Regions from separate parts of the Shewanella acanthi genome, predicted to be linked through region 1. Evidence: predicted binding sites of a transcription regulator. Region 1 holds the regulator's gene; the other holds the start of a gene.
The links. The regulator sigma-54, encoded in region 1, starts transcription at its own class of promoters, with help from an activator protein. The targets are predictions, from matches to a motif close to GTTGGCACGNNNNTNGNNT.

Region 1 (8,416 bases):
ACGGGAATGCTTTCGATATCGGTATCGATAATGCTGCTGATATGGGTGTTGGGATCGCACGTGAGCAGATCAGCAAGTTTCACCCCGCCAAGTACTCGGTCGTGTTTATCCACCACATAGAGGGTATCTGTGGTGTCTGGCAAGTTGCCGCGTTGTCGAAGATAACGCAGAACCACATCAATATTGACATCGGGTCTTAGGGTGACTGTGTCAGTATTCATTAAACTGCCAGCTGTCTCGTCGGGGTAGGACAGGGCTTGTTCAACCCGCTGACGATTTTGCAGACTCATCGATTGCAATACTTGCTTATACACAGTGTCCGGCAAGCTTCTGAGAATATAGGCAAGATCATCGGTATCCATACTGGCGGTGGCCTTTGCGACACGCTCTGGACTCATTGAACGGATAAGCGGATCTTTGAGCTCTTCACCAAGCTCATCTAACACATCGCCAAGCTGCTCCTGATCGATAAGCTGGGATAACACTTGACGCGCTTTAGGGGGCGTAGATTCTAAAATTAGGGCGATGTCCGATGCGGCCATGTTTTGTAGCATCTGCCTCACGTGCACAAACATGCCACTGTTGAGCGCTTGGCTCAGCTGATCGAGGCGTTGGCCGACTTGTAGACTATCCGAGGCTTCTACGGGCATTTGTCCTCCAGAATGACGGCCAAGGTGATGGCGTTGGGAAAATTAGGACGTAGGATTATTTATATTGTAATTGAGCAGTGAAGAAAGCGTCGAGCTATAAACATCACAGAGTGAAATTAACTTACTGAAATTAAATAGGCTGTTAGGTTATCTGGATGGGGAGTCTTAGCAGGCTTCGTCGAACTTGGCGTCGATTAAGGCGCAAATGGCATCGAGCGCAGCTTCGGCATCCGGGCCTTCGGCAATTAATTTGATGGTTTTACCCATGCCAGTTTCGAGCATTAATAGACCAAGTACACTGGCGGCTGAGGCTTGTTTCTCACCTTGAATTAATGTGATGCTGGCATCGAACTCTGAGGCGAGCACGACTAATTTGGTTGCGGCTCGGGCATGGAGGCCGAGTTTATTGCAAATGGTGACTTGGCGTTCAAGCTTTGGCATTAGTCAGTTCCCGATGGCGTGCATTGACTTGATGTTTACCGTTACTGAAGCGTTTAGCCAGTTGCTCAGCTATATAGACAGATCGGTGTTGTCCACCCGTACAGCCAATGGCTATGGTCAAATAGCTGCGGTTATTGCGCTCAAGGTGGGGTAACCAAGTTTCGAGTAGATTCTCAATCTGCCAAATAAACTTATTGACTAAGGGTTGGCGATTTAAAAACTCTGCCACGGGTTCGTCTAAGCCCGTTAATGGCCTAAGTTCTGCTTCCCAGTGGGGATTTGGTAAAAAACGCACATCAAACATAAAGTCGGCTTCGGTGGGCATGCCGTGCTTAAAGCCAAATGATTCGAAATTGATCACCAGTTCTTTATCGACACTGCCGAGCAGAATTTGCCGAACCTGATCGCTGAGTTCATAGATATTCAAGTTAGAGGTATCTATGTAGTGATCCATCTGCTGCGATAAAGGCTCAAGCAATTTACCTTCAAGCTTAATGGCTTCCTGCAGTGAGACGCGGCTCTTAGACAAGGGGTGCAAGCGCCGGGTTTCGCTGTAGCGTTTGAGCAGGACTTTATCGCTGGAATTGAGGAAGAAGCTGATAAGTTCAGTGCCATCGGCGAGACTTGCGAGTTGTTTTTCCAACTCTTTGTCTTGCTCTGGCAAGTTACGCACGTCGACACTGATGGCGACGAGATCGTTACTGCCCTTGAGCTGCCCAAGTAAACTGCCGATTAAGGGTAATGGAAGATTATCGACGCAGTAATAGCCGAGATCTTCGAGCACCCTTAGTGCGACAGATTTTCCTGAGCCAGAGCGCCCAGACACTATAACCAGTTTCATCCAGTGATTACCTGATAGAGTTCCGTTTCATCATGGGTTTTGCGTAATTGCTTCAAAACCTGTTTGTCGCTCAGGCGCTCGGCCATCGATGACAGGGTACTTAAGTGCTGCTGACACTGTTCAGCAGGCACAAGCAGTGCAAATAAAATATCAACCGGTTGCTTGTCGATAGCGTCAAAAGCTATCGGTTCCTCACATTTAACGAGTATTGCTATGGGTTGTGCTATATCGGTTAATCTGCCATGTGGAATGGCGATACCGTTACCTATACCTGTGCTCCCCATCTTTTCGCGTGCCACTAGGCTTTCGAATATCTCTTGAGATGAGAGGGTTGGGTACTGGGCAGCGGCTAAGTCGCTGATGAGTTCCAGTACCTTTTTCTTACTGCCCGGAGTGGCGCAGGTTGTGCATTCCGGCCGCAGTATGGTACGAAGTTCCATTGTTAGTGTTTTGTTAACTTCTCTTTGTGTTTAATAACCTGACGATCAAGCTTGTCTATCAGGACGTCTATGGCAGCATACATGTCCGCATGCTCTGAAGTCGCGAAGACTTCACCACCGGTGAGATTGATCCTTGCTTCGGCGATTTGTTGCATTTTCTCAACATTGAGTACAACGTGCACATTATTGATCTGTTCGAAATGACGTTCAAGTTTTGAAAACTTTTCCTCTACATATGCCCGTAAAGATTCTGTTATCTCGACATGGTGTCCACTCAGGTTAATTTGCATAGAAACGTCCTCCGATATCCACTGTAGGTTATAAACTTTTACGCTGGTTGGATGGGGGGATCAGCATCGCTTCTCGATACTTCGCAATCGTTCTTCGGGCGACGTTAATTCCCTGTTCGGCCAGAAGTTGTGCCATCTTGCTATCGCTCAGAGGCTTCTTCTGATTTTCCGCCGCAACCAGTTTCTTAATAAAAGCTCTGATTGCTGTGGATGAACACTCACCGCCATCGTCGGTGCCGACGTGGCTTGAGAAGAAATATTTTAGTTCAAAAAGTCCCTTTGGGGTATGCATATACTTTTGGGTAGTCACCCGTGAAATGGTCGACTCGTGCATTTCAACGGCTTCGGCAATATCGTTCAGAACCATAGGCTTCATGGCTTCTTCACCGTATTCGAAGAAACCTTGCTGATACTGCACAATGCAATTTGCCACCTTAAGAAGAGTGTCGTTACGACTCTCTAGACTCTTAATAAACCACTTGGCTTCCTGCAGATGACCACGGATAAACTGACTATCAGATTGATTTTTACTGCTGCGAGCCATTGCTGCATACTGTTGATTAACATTGATTTTTGGCATGCAATCCGGATTGAGCTCGACGACCCAACGACCATTTTTCTTCGACACTGAGACATCGGGTACAACGTATTCTTCATCTATTGGGGTGATTAATAAACCAGGACGAGGGTTAAGGGTTTGGATAAGGGCAATGCTATCGCGCAGATCATCTTCCTTAAGCTTGGTCTTTCGCATCAACAATCTAAAATCGCGGGCAGCGATCAGATCCAAGTGTTCCTTGATCAGCATGCGAGCGTTATCTAGTTGAGGTGTATCAGGCGAAAAGTGAGATAATTGGATCAGCAGACACTCGCTTAAATCCCTTGCCGCGACACCGAGAGGATCGAAATGTTGGATACGCTTCAATACCGCTTCGACTTCATCGAGTTCGATATCCGGATTACCCATGGCCTCGAGAATCTCTTCGGTGCTCTGGGTCAGATAGCCCTGATCGTCGATAGCATCGATGATTGCGGTGGCAATTGCCATATCGGTGTCGGAGAAGGGGGTGAGATTTTTTTGCCACTCTAAGTGTTCGTAAAGCCCTTCGCTGGTTTCGCCTTGAAAGGGCATATCGTCTTCTCGGCTGCCACCAGGGCCGGCATTGGATGAGGCGGTGTAGACTTCATCCCAAGTCGTATCTATGGGAAGTTCGTCGGGCATGGAATCCTTAGTTAAGGATTCGGCGATATCGACGGCAGAATTATCCTGCTCGGGTGGAAGGGCGCTGGCTTCGCTGAAATCAGTATCGGCGATGGCCTGATTGCGGTCACTCGATGCGTCAAATTGCTCCTCTTCCAGCTCGAGAAGAGGATTTGAGTCTAAGGCTTGCTGGATCTCTTGCTGCAATTCCAATGACGACAATTGTAACAGGCGAATTGCCTGTTGTAGTTGTGGCGTCATTGTTAACTGTTGACCCAGTTTGAGCTGGAGTGACGCTTTCATGCTACCGCTGATCCCTACGTTATAATTTTGAATTTAGGTTACTTGTTATCTTTTTGATTGAGTCAAGAGACCTAAAATTCAAGGAGTTTGGCTCTGTTTTAGTAACTATAGCCTGAATTGTTCACCTAAGTACACAGCCCTAACTTGCTGATTGTTTAAGATCTCTGCGGGTGTCCCCTCTGCGATCAGGTTTCCGTGACTCACGATATAGGCATGCTCACACACGTCTAAGGTTTCGCGCACGTTGTGGTCGGTGATCAGCACTCCAAGCCCACGACTTTTGAGCTGTTCAATGATCTTCTTGATGTCGATAACCGAAATTGGGTCAACCCCGGCAAAGGGTTCATCGAGCAGAATAAACTTAGGATTTGCGGCAAGGGCGCGGGCAATTTCTACCCGGCGGCGTTCACCACCCGACAGTGACATGCCTTGGCTGTCACGAATATGGGTAATGTGGAATTCTTCCAAAAGATGTTCTAGCTCTTCAATCCGTTGCTCGTTATTGAGTTCTTTGCGGGTTTGCAGCACCGCCATGATGTTGTCGTGCACGGTGAGCTTACGGAAAATACTGGCTTCCTGTGGCAGATAACCAATCCCTTTACGGGCCCGTAAATGCATAGGATCGGCGGTTAAGTCATCGTTATCGATAAAGATACTGCCCTTATCGCTTTTGACCAGACCGACAACCATGTAGAAAGTGGTGGTTTTGCCAGCGCCATTTGGGCCGAGGAGCCCGACTACTTGCCCAGTTTTTACCGTGAGGCTGACATCTTTAACGACCTGACGACTCTTATAGCTTTTGGCCAGATTTTGGGCTTTTAAGGTAATTTGGGTCATTGTCAGTCCTGTTTAACAGGTTTGTCAGCGGGAGGATTTTTAAGATCTTCCTGATAATTTTCGGGCTGAATAATCGTTATTACCCGATCGTCACCATTGCCGGTACTCTCTGCAATCAGTTTTTGCTGGGTGATGTTGTAACGAATCAGGTTACCTGTCACTTGGCTACCAGCTTGATCGAGGGTTGCTTGACCTTTTAGTGTTAGAGTGCGTGAAGCCATTTCGTAGCGAATTTCTTTTGCACTGGCAGATGCAGGGCGGCCATCATCGAGGATTTGGCTATAGGTTGCAGGGTTACCCGTGGCGACTAAAATTTTGCTGTTGTCGCCCTCTGCTGAGAAAGCACGCAGCTCATTGGCTTGGATCTTGATCGAGCCCTGGGTCACTTCAACAGGACCGTAGAAGATGATTTGGTTATTTTTGATATCTGCAGTTTGGCTGACAGCCTTAATCTTGACCTCTTGCTGCAAATCACCAACTTTGGCAAAGGCGCCCATGCTGGTCATTAGCATTAGGCTGGCAAGTAATATGTTATTTTGCTTCATAGGTTCCAACTACCTGACTGGTCAATTGCACTTCCTGCGCGTTTAGATCCGCGTAAAGGCCTTGCCCCTGAATATTAAAATCTTTGCCTTTGACGTAGATGATACGGTCAGAGGTCATAATCATAGTGTTAAGATCGAGCTCTAAAAAACTGGTCGACAACGTTTGTATTGGCTCACCGGGGCTGATGGCCTCGATAATAACATTATTTTCTAATGCAACCTTACCCGTATCCTTTAACAAGCGGCCATTATCGGCTTGAATTTGCCATTGTGCTTGACCCTTATCGGGGTACACAAGGTATACAGGGCGAACAAAGTCCGTTTGGTTTTTCTGCTCGAAGTGCTCCATGTGCTGGGCGCTGACTCGGCTATTCACCTGACCCTGCTCATTAAATTCGATGCTACGCAAATCGTCGATAATGTAATCGGGTCTATCGCCATTATTCAAGGATGTATCAGTGTCGTCGCCACGTTTTTGCTGCACTTGCCAATAAAGTACTAATGCAGTACCAAAAAAGGCGATAATAGCGAGGGTCACACGACTCATATACTCATTCCATGGGCCGAAGTAAATTTATTTTGGCTAAGCAAAAGTAAGTCGGTTAGCTCCCTGAGGGCGCCATGGCCACCGTTGAGGTGGGTCACAAAGTGGGCGTGTTGGCGCACATAGGGATGACCATCCGCCACGCAAGCAGAAAGCCCAACGACTTTCATTACCGGCAAATCGACAATATCGTCACCGATATATGCCACTTCTTCAGGAGCCACATTGTAGAGGGCTAACAGCTCTTCATAGGGTTCAAATTTGTTGTCGACACCTTGATAGATATGGGTAACACCGAGTGCTGTCATGCGGTTCTCAACAATTTTAGATTGGCGCCCCGTGATTACCGCCAAATTAAAACCACTGGTCAGTAACGAACGAACACCATAGCCATCACGGGTATGGAAGGCTTTAAGTTCTTCGCCCGAATTGCTTAGATAGATGCGGCCGTCCGAGAAAACGCCATCGACATCGCAGATCAATAACTTAATTTTTTGCGCTCGTTGCCATACCTCATCACTGATGGGGCCATAAAAACCTTGTTGTGGCATTAGATCACTCCTGCTTTAACCATATCGAGCATATTGAGCGCACCGATAGGACGACGATCGGCGTCTATCACTATCAGGCCGTTAATATTTTTAGATTCCATCACCTGTAGCGCATGGGCTGCCAGTACATTACCTGTGATTGTAACGCAGTTGCGGGTCATCACATTAGCAATGGGTGTAGTACGAAGATTGACTTCGGCATCGATGATGCGGCGTAAATCACCGTCGGTAAAGATACCTTCAAGCCTTTGATCTTTATTGACAACGGCGGTCATACCTAACCCCTTACGTGAAATTTCATACAAAGCTTCGGTAATGGTCAGATCATTACTCACTACAGGCAAAGCATCGCCACTGTGCATAACATCGCTGACCTTGAGTAGCAGCTTACGGCCAAGTGCACCACCGGGATGGGAAAGGGCGAAATCTTCACGGGTAAAGCCCTTTGCCTGCAAAAGGGCAATGGCGATGGCATCGCCCATCACTAGGGTTGCCGTGGTGCTTGAGGTTGGCGCAAGTCCTAGCGGACAAGCTTCTTCAGGCACTTCGATGCATAAATGCACTTGGGCTAAACGCGCCATATTGGATTCGGGCTTGCCTGTCATGGCAATTACAGGAATCGCTTTACGCTGAATAACGGGCATCAGGGCAAGAATTTCACTGGATTCACCCGAATTAGAAATCGTTAATATCACATCATTATCAGAGATCATCCCTAGATCTCCGTGGCTGGCTTCACCTGGATGGACGAAGAAGGCGGGGGTGCCAGTGCTGGCAAGGGTCGCGGAAATCTTATTGCCGATATGGCCCGATTTTCCCATCCCCATCACGATGACTTTACCAGTGCAATTGAGGATCAGTTCACAGGCTTTGGCAAATTCAGCGGAGTCGATGTACTGATATAAATTGTCGAGTGCTGTTCGTTCAATATCGATGACTTTACAGCCCCATTGGCGCAGTTGTGATTGGTCTACCATGTCTATCTCTCTGTTTGCCTTGTCTTTATCGCCCCATTTCGAGAATGTAATGGCATGATGTGGTACGCAATAAAGATAATAAAAGTTAGTGGCATCCTGCCTAGGGTTAGATTGTGGTACTTACTGTTCCGTTTTTTGGTGTCGCGATTTATCTAAGCGATTCCTAAAGGCAATATCGTGTCAATTTTTTTAGTAAATCAGAGCGCTAGCTGGATTAAGTATTTATTGAATATCAATATATTACTTGGATTTTTTTGTTGGGTTGAATTTTCATGTAACCCAATAGATATCCTGCTCAAATATGCTAGTTTGAGCCCAAATTCAGCCAGCAAGTTCAGTTTAAATACCAGTTTATGATTTAGCCCACGCTAAACAAAATGGTCGATTTATCAACATGAACGAAAACATTAGGTAACACTTAATCTTAACGGTGCGAGAACCTATCGCGCATTTTCGCTGGAAAACAGAAAAATTGAAAGTATTGTAGGGCGATAGTGTCGATTTGGTTGTAGGTTACAGGCGAATTACGTACAATTTGCGGCTCTTCGTTTGGTCTGTAATGGATGCGCAGATCACCTCATTTCAAATATCGGAATCCAGCATGACTCAAGAACAAAAGCCATTGGTTGAAATCCGTCATTTGGGCTTCAGCCGAGGCAACCGTGTCATATATGAGGATATTAGCCTTTCTATTCCTCGAGGCAAAGTGACCGCCATCATGGGACCGAGTGGTATTGGTAAAACCACATTGCTCAAATTAATTGGTGGTCAATTAACGCCGGACAGTGGCCAAGTG
Region 2 (8,416 bases), 800 kb from region 1:
CCGCCGAGGCTGCGCAGCCAAGCGCCGCAGTTACGCCCGCCACAAACTGACTTTTCACCCCGTGACGGGCTAAAAATAACGCCTCTTCGCCACCGCGACCAAATACGCTGGGATCGCCGCCCTTTAATCGCAGTACTTTTAATCCACACTGCGCCAGTTCAAGTAATTTATGATTGATAGCATCTTGGCTGGCCGAGGGATTACCGCCACGTTTGCCCATGTCGTAGCGTTCGCAGGTTTCTGGCAGTAGGGCCAAAATCTCGTTATCGACTAGAGCATCAAACACCACGGCATCGCAGTTGGCGATAAGGGTTAATGCCGCGAGAGTCAGATTGCCCAAACTGCCACAGCCTGCGCCAACGAGGGCTACGCTGCCCGCATCGAGAGTAGGTAAGGCACTGTTTTGTAAGAATGCTTGCAGTGAGGTGTGCATATTAGTCGGCATCTTGAACGCCTCCCATGGTGACGGCTGAATGTGAAGGCGTTAGGCCCTGTTCCAGAATCGACAGCAACTCACCGCGGCAACTACCACAACCTGTACCGCAGCCTGTAAGTTGCTGAACGGCCTCAAAGCGTTTGGCTGGGGCAAAACTTTGCGCCACGGTAATGATTTGATCGCGGCTCACACCCTTGCAGACGCAGACCAAGGGGCTATCACCCGCGCGCACTAATTGCTCAAGCTTGCCAATGGATTGGGCGCTTGCAATGTCGTCGATAAGGGCAAAAACCGCGGTTTTATCAATGGCGATGCGAAGGGGGGATAACAGGCGAATAGCATGGATGCGACCCGCTTTGAGCTCGCAGTGAATTTCCACGTTTTCTACCGTCCATTTAAGTCCGTTTCGGGCTTCGGGTGAGTCACAGGCTGGCAGGGCGAAATGATGGCACGCGCCTTTTGCGAGCACCTGCTCGAATCGATATAGGGTGTTTTCAATCGCGGTTGGATTTCCCCACTCAATGCCCTGTAGCAAATCTTTACGGCTTGAAATCGCAACCCTTTGCCCCTTGAAGGCGGGCTGTTTAGATATGGTATCGATGCGGCTATCGAGCAGGAGATTCACGCTGGCGACAGCTGTCTCGCGGCCCGTCCAGTGCATTGACATAAACAGCTGGTCAACGGGCACAGTATCGTCGGCAATCACTTGTACTAGTAGCTCGTTGTTAGCCTCAGCAGTCTGTTGGCCTTGAAGCGTCACTAACTGCCCTGAGACAAGTTCCCTCACTACTAAGGTGTCAGGGTGGGCGTAGACGCAGGGTTGTTGCTCGTGGGCAACTAACTGCGCTACATGGCCAGTGCGGCTGCGGGTATGCCATTGATCGCGGCTACGACCCGATAACAGGATTAACGTATCAGTGTGAGTCGCCTCAGGCTGCATTGGCGCAGCCGATGGCACTACAAAACGGGCGCGACCATCGGCGAAGGAAAACACCCCATCGCTATACAGGCGGTTATGGGCATGGCTTGATGTCACTGGCCATTGTATGGGACTGAGCGCCTCATAAGCGTCATCGGTAATGTGCTGCAGGGCTGATAAATCGAATAGTTTATGGGGGAATGCCTGTTTCACCTTTGCAGAGAGCGCTGCGTACTCACGAAAGATATCCGCGGCACTGGCATAATCGAATCCTTGATAGCCAATAGCTTTGGCAACATCACACACCATTTGCCAATCGGCGCGCGCCTCTCCAAGTGCAGGTTTGAAGGCGCGTTGACGGCTAATGCGGCGCTCGCTGTTGGTGGTGGTGCCGGACTTTTCCGACCAACCTTGGGCGGGCAGCAACACATCGGCAAATTGGGCGGTATCTGTGTCGCTAGTGATGTCGGATACCACAACGAAGGGGCAGGTTTGCAGCGCGCGGCGCACTAAGGCTGAGTCGGGTAAGGATGCCAATGGATTGGTTGCCATAATCCACACCGCATTGATTTTTCCATCCGCCATGGCTTGGAACAGCTCAGTTGCAGTTAAACCTGCATGGGGGGCGATATTGCTGCGGGGCCAAAAATCGGCGAGTAACTGACGTTCTTCACAACTAAACCCCATGTGATTGGCGAGCTGAGTTGCAAGGCCGCCGACTTCTCTGCCACCCATGGCATTGGGCTGGCCCGTCAGCGAAAAGAAGCCACAACCGGGCTGACCAATATGCCCCTTGAGCAGGTGGCAGTTGATGATAGCGTTAGTGGTATCTGTGCCCGTCACTGACTGATTTACGCCCATGCAGCTTGCGGTCACTACCGCTTCATTGTCGCAGTATAGCGCGAGTAATTGCTGGAATTGTGTGGCTGAAACGCCGCTTTGCTGCAAAGCATTTTCATCCGTGCCCAGCCAGTTTGCTAACTGGGTTAGCGCATCTTCACTGCCGCTGGTGTGATTGGCGATATAGCCATGATCAACAGCATTAGTTTGCGAAAGATGTTTAAACAGCAAGGAAAACAGCCAGAGATCCTGACCTGGCTTAATGGCAATATGCAGATCGGCCTGACGGGCAGTCGCGGTGCGGCGCGGATCGATAACCACTAATTTAGTGCCGCGACTTTCGCGGGCACGCAGAATGCGCTGAAACAACACTGGATGGGTCCAAGCGGTATTCGCGCCGACTAACACAATCACATCGGCAAGATCGAAATCTTGATAGCAGCCGGGGACGACATCTTCACCAAAGGCGCGCAAATGCGCGCTTACCGCAGACGACATACAAAGGCGTGAGTTGGTATCCACATTCGCCGTGCCCCAAAAGCCCTTGGCGAGCTTATTGGCAACGTAATAGTCTTCGGTCAGCAGTTGACCCGAAAGATAGAAGGCAACTGAGTCACTACCATGTTCTGCAATCGCCTCACTGAATTTACTGGCAACAAGGGATGTGGCTTGATCCCAAGTGAGTTGTTTGCCGTTAGCACCTAAGCGGGGATAACGCAGCGCTTGGGGTAAGGGCAGGGTATCTAATAAACGCTCACCCTTTTGGCATAGACGACCATGGTTAGCTGGGTGCTCAGCATCGCCCTTTAATGCGAATTGCTGGTCACTTTGCATCACCTCGATCCCACACCCTACACCGCAGTAGGCACAGTTTGTTTGAGTTAACTTCACTGGCAGTCCCCCTCTATTGAGTGAAACTGTATAAGCAACAGCCAGGCCAAATATAAAACAGTGATGATTTATAAGCACTTTTCAAAAATAGTGCCGATTTTGCGGAGTGATTTTTGCGCAACTACGGGGCAATTTTAACAATTCATGAACAAGTTTGGTGCAAAAATCCCTTTAAAATCATATACCTAAAAAGAGGTAGACGAGTTATTGAATACCTATAAAGGAGTGGTGTTTACCGCTACGACTAGGAATGCTTTTGCGTCTTAAAAGAGGAGTAATATTTAGATTGCGGGAAATAAAAAAGCGCTAACAAGTTAGCGCTTTTCGTGAATGAATACCTTGCGGGTTTATTTGCTAAATGTCAGCAAAGGCTCTGCGACGACCTGAAAATCCAGCGCCATCGCGATGCTTAGGGCTGTGATAGTGATAATCGAAAATCCAAATACCTGACGCGCCCAACGGGTTAAATCCACGTCTTGACGATACCCCTTTAATGCCATTGCTAACCACCAGAGGCTAGTCGCACAGGTGACGCCCATAAAGGCGATGCCAGTGTAACCTGCCAGCGGCAGCAAAGTGCTGACGAGGGCGAATACGGCGATATAGAGCACTATATGCAGTTTCGCCTTCGCCATACCCTCTGCTACAGGAAGTACAGGAATCTTCGCTGCGGCATAGTCATTAAAGCGGAAAATCGCGATGGCGTAGGAATGCGGCATCTGCCAAAGGCTGAACATCAACAATAAAATTGCTGCGCCCACATCCATTTGACCCGTTACGCTGCAGTAGCCAACCACGGGCGGTACTGCGCCCGAAAAGCTGCCCACTAAAGTGCCGTAGACTGAGTTACGTTTCATATAGAGGCTATATACCCCAACATAAACGATGTAACCAATCGCGGCGAACAGCACGGCTAATGCATTGGTAAACAAGGCTAAGATGCCAAAGCCAAGCACGCCTAAGGTAATACCAAACGCTAACACTCGGCCTAATGGGATTTCGCCCGTGACGGTGACGCGTTTGCAGGTGCGCTGCATTTTGGCGTCGATGTCACGGTCGATACAGTTATTGATAGCGCAGCCAGAGGCCACGACTAACGATAATCCCACTAAACTTGCCAGCATCAAGACCAGATCTACATCGCCCTTGGCCGCTAATAAGAAGCCGCCGGCAACGGAAATCAGATTCCCGAAAATGATGCCAGGCTTAGTAACCTGCACATACCCTTTGAATCGTGCTTTCCATTGCGGTGATGTAAATCTAGCTTGTGTATTCATTTACTGTGTCTCGTTACATCATCAAAGCGTTAGCTTCGAGAATGATCCATACCGACAGACCTACGACCATGACGATGATGAGCGCGGTGAACAGGAATGAGAATGTGTTGATCTTGCCTTCTTTAGAGAAGTCTAAGTGCAGGAAGTACTTAAGGTGTACGATGATCTGCACCAGCGCAGTCGCAATCACAATCGCTAACGTGGTTGATTTTTCGAAGCTGTGGGTCATTACCGCCCAGAATGGGATGGCAGTTAACACGACAGACAGCACGAAACCAACTAAGTAGGATTTGATGCTAGAGGCCAGATCTTCTGTGCCGTGGCCATGATCGTGAGAATGAGTTTGTGCGCCCATTACATTGCTCCTAATAAGTACACTACGGTGAATACGCAGATCCACACGATGTCCAGGAAGTGCCAGAATAAGCTTAAGCAGCCCAGACGGGTGATGCTGCGATTACCCAGTCCAGTCTTAGCCACTTCAATCATCAAGATCGCCATCCAAATCAGACCCGCGGTCACGTGCAAGCCGTGCATACCGACAAGGGCAAAGAAAGATGACAGGAAGGCACTACGTTGTGGGCCGTTACCTTGCTCAATCAGGTGATGGAATTCATAGACTTCCATACCGATAAATACAGCACCCAGTACGAAGGTCACCGCCAACCACGACAGAGTCGCAGCTTTGTTATGGCGCTTAGCGTAAATAAACGCGAAGCCGAAAGTGATACTACTCAGCAGCAGGGCTGCGGTTTCGACCAGTACGAAGTTCAGTTCGAAAATGTCTTTACCAGATACGCCACCGTCGGTGTTCATATAGAGCACCGCGTAGGTTGCGAATACCGACGCGAACAAAATACAGTCGGTCATCAGGTATAACCAGAAACCAAACAGGGTGTTTTCACCCGTGTCGTGGTGTTCGTGGTGCATTTCGCTATGCGCGACTTCTAAATCAGCTGGAATTGCTACACTCATATCAGCCCCTTGCTACTTGACTTAAGTGGGCATTCTCAATGCGAGCCACTTCTTCGGGTTGAACGTAATAGTCGACGTCATTGTCGTACGCACGGTAAATGAAAATGGCGATCGTACCTACAAGACCAGCAATCGCAAGCCACCAGATGTGCCAAATTGCTGCAAAACCAAACAGAGTGATACACAGTGCCATCATGACACCTGTACCAGTGTTTTTCGGCATGTGGATTGGTTGATAGTGCACAGGACGTTGGTAAGCAGTGCCTTTTTCTTTGGCATCGGTGAAGGCATCGATGTCAGACACTTGAGGCAGCTTAGCGAAGTTGTAGTACTGTGGTGGAGAGGCGGTTGCCCATTCCAGCGTGTGGCCGTTCCATGGGTCACCAGTGGTGTCACGGTTTTGGTCACGGTCACGGATACTCACGTATAGCTGAACGAATTGCAACACGATACCCACTAGGATGATACAAGCACCAACCGCAGCGATGTAGATCCAAATGTTCCAATCTGGGTTATCAACTTGGTTCAGACGACGGGTCATACCGAGGAAGCCCAGTACGTACAGTGGCATAAAGGCGATGTAGAAACCAATTTGCCAGCACCAGAAAGAGGCTTTACCTAAACGCTCATTTAAGTGGAAGCCAGTTGCTTTAGGGAACCAGAACGCGAAGCCCGCTAAGTAACCGAATACCGCACCACCAATAATAGTGTTATGGAAGTGAGCAATCAGGAACAAGCTGTTGTGCAGAACGTAGTCAGCACCTGGAACGGCCAGTAGAACACCCGTCATACCGCCGATGGTGAAAGTCACCATGAAACCAAGAGTCCACAGTACAGGCACAGTTAAGCGCAGACGACCGCGGTAAATGGTAAATAACCAGTTGAACAGCTTAACACCCGTTGGTACAGCGATGATCATCGTCATCACACCAAAGAAGGCGTTAACGTTAGCGCTTGAACCCATGGTAAAGAAGTGGTGTAACCACACGATAAAACCAAGGATAGAGATAGCGCCACTCGCATAAACCATTGAGTTGTAGCCGAACAGACGCTTAGAGGTAAAGGTAGAGATAACTTCTGAGAAGATACCAAACGCAGGTAAAATCAGAATGTAAACTTCAGGGTGACCCCATGCCCAGAACAGGTTGATGTACATCATGGCATTACCACCACCATCATTGGTGAAGAAGTGGAAGTCCATGTAACGATCAAGCGTCAGCATACCTAAAACAGCGGTCAGGATTGGGAACGAAGCAACAATCAGGATGTTGGCCCAAGTACAGGTCCAAGTGAAGATTGGCATTTGCATCAGCTTCATGCCTGGAGCACGCATCTTAATTACGGTGGCGATAAAGTTCACACCGGTTAGGGTCGTCCCGATACCGGATATCTGCAGTGCCCAGATGTAGTAGTCAACGCCGACCCCCGGACTGTACGCCAGTTCAGATAATGGCGGGTATGCTACCCAACCAGTACGCGCAAACTCACCTAAACCTAAAGAAATGTTGATCAGCACGGCACCAGAAGCGGTTAACCAGAAGCTGAGGTTGTTTAGGAATGGGAAGGCAACGTCGCGAGCACCGATTTGCAGTGGCAACACTAAGTTCATCAGACCGATCATAAATGGCATTGCCATAAAGATAATCATGATCACGCCATGGGCGGTGAAGATTTGGTCATAATGATCAGGAGGCAGGTAACCAGCACCACCATTGGTGGCTAGCGCCTGCTGGGTACGCATCATAATGGCATCCGCGAAACCACGGATAAGCATCACGAATGCGAGGATGATGTACATGATACCGAGACGTTTGTGGTCAACTGAAGTGATCCAGTCGCGCCATAATACGCCCCATTTTTTGTGTTTAGTGATCAAGGCTGCGATACACAAGCCTATCAAGGCGACGGCCGTGAGGGTCACCATGATGATAGGGTCGTGATACGGCACCGCATCTATGCTTAATTTACCAAGAAAAGACATGATTACTCCGCTTCCACTTTGAGAGTGGATGAGTGTTCTGTTGATGAATGGTCAGAATGGGTTGAGCTTTCCATGTCGGCCATGTTGTGAGCCTGTTCGCCCGCTTCATGGTGCATTTCCGTCATAGCTTGTTCAGCAGCGTGGTGATCCATACCTTCGTGACCAGCCATTTCGCCCTTTGCATCCATATGCATGTATTGCATAACGATTTGGTTGAACATGCCATCACTGACTGTGCTGAAGTACTCAACAGGGTTGTTTTTGCTCTTTTCAGCTAGAGCTGCGTAAGCAGCAGAATCTAAGGTATTACCCTGTTGTTTGGCTTTGGCAATCCATGCGTCAAACTCTTCATGAGTTGCAGTTGCGATTGCATTGAACTTCATACCTGCGAAGCCCGCGCCACTGTAGTTAGCCGAAATACCTCTGAAGGTGCCTGGCTCGTTAGCGATCAAATGCAACTTAGTCGTCATACCCGCCATTGAGTAGATTTGGCTACCTAATTGAGGGATGAAGAATGAGTTCATTGCCGTATCAGATGTGATCTTAAAGTTCACTGGCACGTCAACTGGGAAGGCTAATTCGTTTACCGAAGCCACACCTTGCTCTGGATAGATAAATAACCATTTCCAATCCATAGAAACTACTTCAACCGTGATTGGGGTTGCTTCGTGCTCTAGTGGTTTGTAAGGGTCTAATCTTTGTGTCGATTCCCAAGTAATAACGCCCAAAATGGCGACGATCACAAGCGGTACAATCCAAACTACAGCTTCGATTGCAGTCGAGTGAGCCCATTTAGGTGCGAACACTTCATTTTCACGTCCTTCGCGGAATTTCCAAGCGAAGTACAAGGTCATGAAGATCACAGGAATTACTACGATCAACATTAGTAGGGTTGATATGATGATCAGGTTCTTCTCATCAACACCGATTTGGCCCTTCGGGTCTAAAACGCCACCCTCACAGCCTGCGAGCATCAGGGCTATCGCCGCAAATGCCGCCTTACTTATTTTTTTAATTAACAAAGGACGATTCCTCTAACCCTAATCTTTACAACTCCTGCCAAGCAGAGATTGGCAGTAACACTAAGCGGCGTTATC

Region 2: a site for sigma-54 is predicted at 3,119-3,137, ahead of K0H61_RS16905 (nitrate reductase). Genes of this name have one in related genera too.

The regions. Positions count from the first base shown of each region.
Region 1 is NZ_CP080413.1:603,360-611,775, forward strand. It holds gene mgtE (magnesium transporter) at 1-650, opposite strand, end outside; gene K0H61_RS02570 (HPr family phosphocarrier protein) at 816-1,091, opposite strand; gene rapZ (RNase adapter RapZ) at 1,078-1,932, opposite strand; gene ptsN (PTS IIA-like nitrogen regulatory protein PtsN) at 1,929-2,372, opposite strand; gene hpf (ribosome hibernation promoting factor) at 2,375-2,662, opposite strand; gene K0H61_RS02590 (RNA polymerase factor sigma-54) at 2,691-4,166, opposite strand; gene lptB (LPS export ABC transporter ATP-binding protein) at 4,272-5,003, opposite strand; gene lptA (lipopolysaccharide transport periplasmic protein LptA) at 5,006-5,548, opposite strand; gene lptC (LPS export ABC transporter periplasmic protein LptC) at 5,535-6,095, opposite strand; gene kdsC (3-deoxy-manno-octulosonate-8-phosphatase KdsC) at 6,092-6,643, opposite strand; gene K0H61_RS02615 (KpsF/GutQ family sugar-phosphate isomerase) at 6,643-7,620, opposite strand; gene mlaF (phospholipid ABC transporter ATP-binding protein MlaF) at 8,222-8,416, shown strand, end outside.
Region 2 is NZ_CP080413.1:3,938,244-3,946,659, reverse strand. It holds gene cobA (uroporphyrinogen-III C-methyltransferase) at 1-445, opposite strand, end outside; gene K0H61_RS16905 (nitrate reductase) at 435-3,086, opposite strand; gene cyoE (heme o synthase) at 3,434-4,363, opposite strand; gene cyoD (cytochrome o ubiquinol oxidase subunit IV) at 4,377-4,718, opposite strand; gene cyoC (cytochrome o ubiquinol oxidase subunit III) at 4,718-5,338, opposite strand; gene cyoB (cytochrome o ubiquinol oxidase subunit I) at 5,340-7,319, opposite strand; gene cyoA (ubiquinol oxidase subunit II) at 7,322-8,341, opposite strand.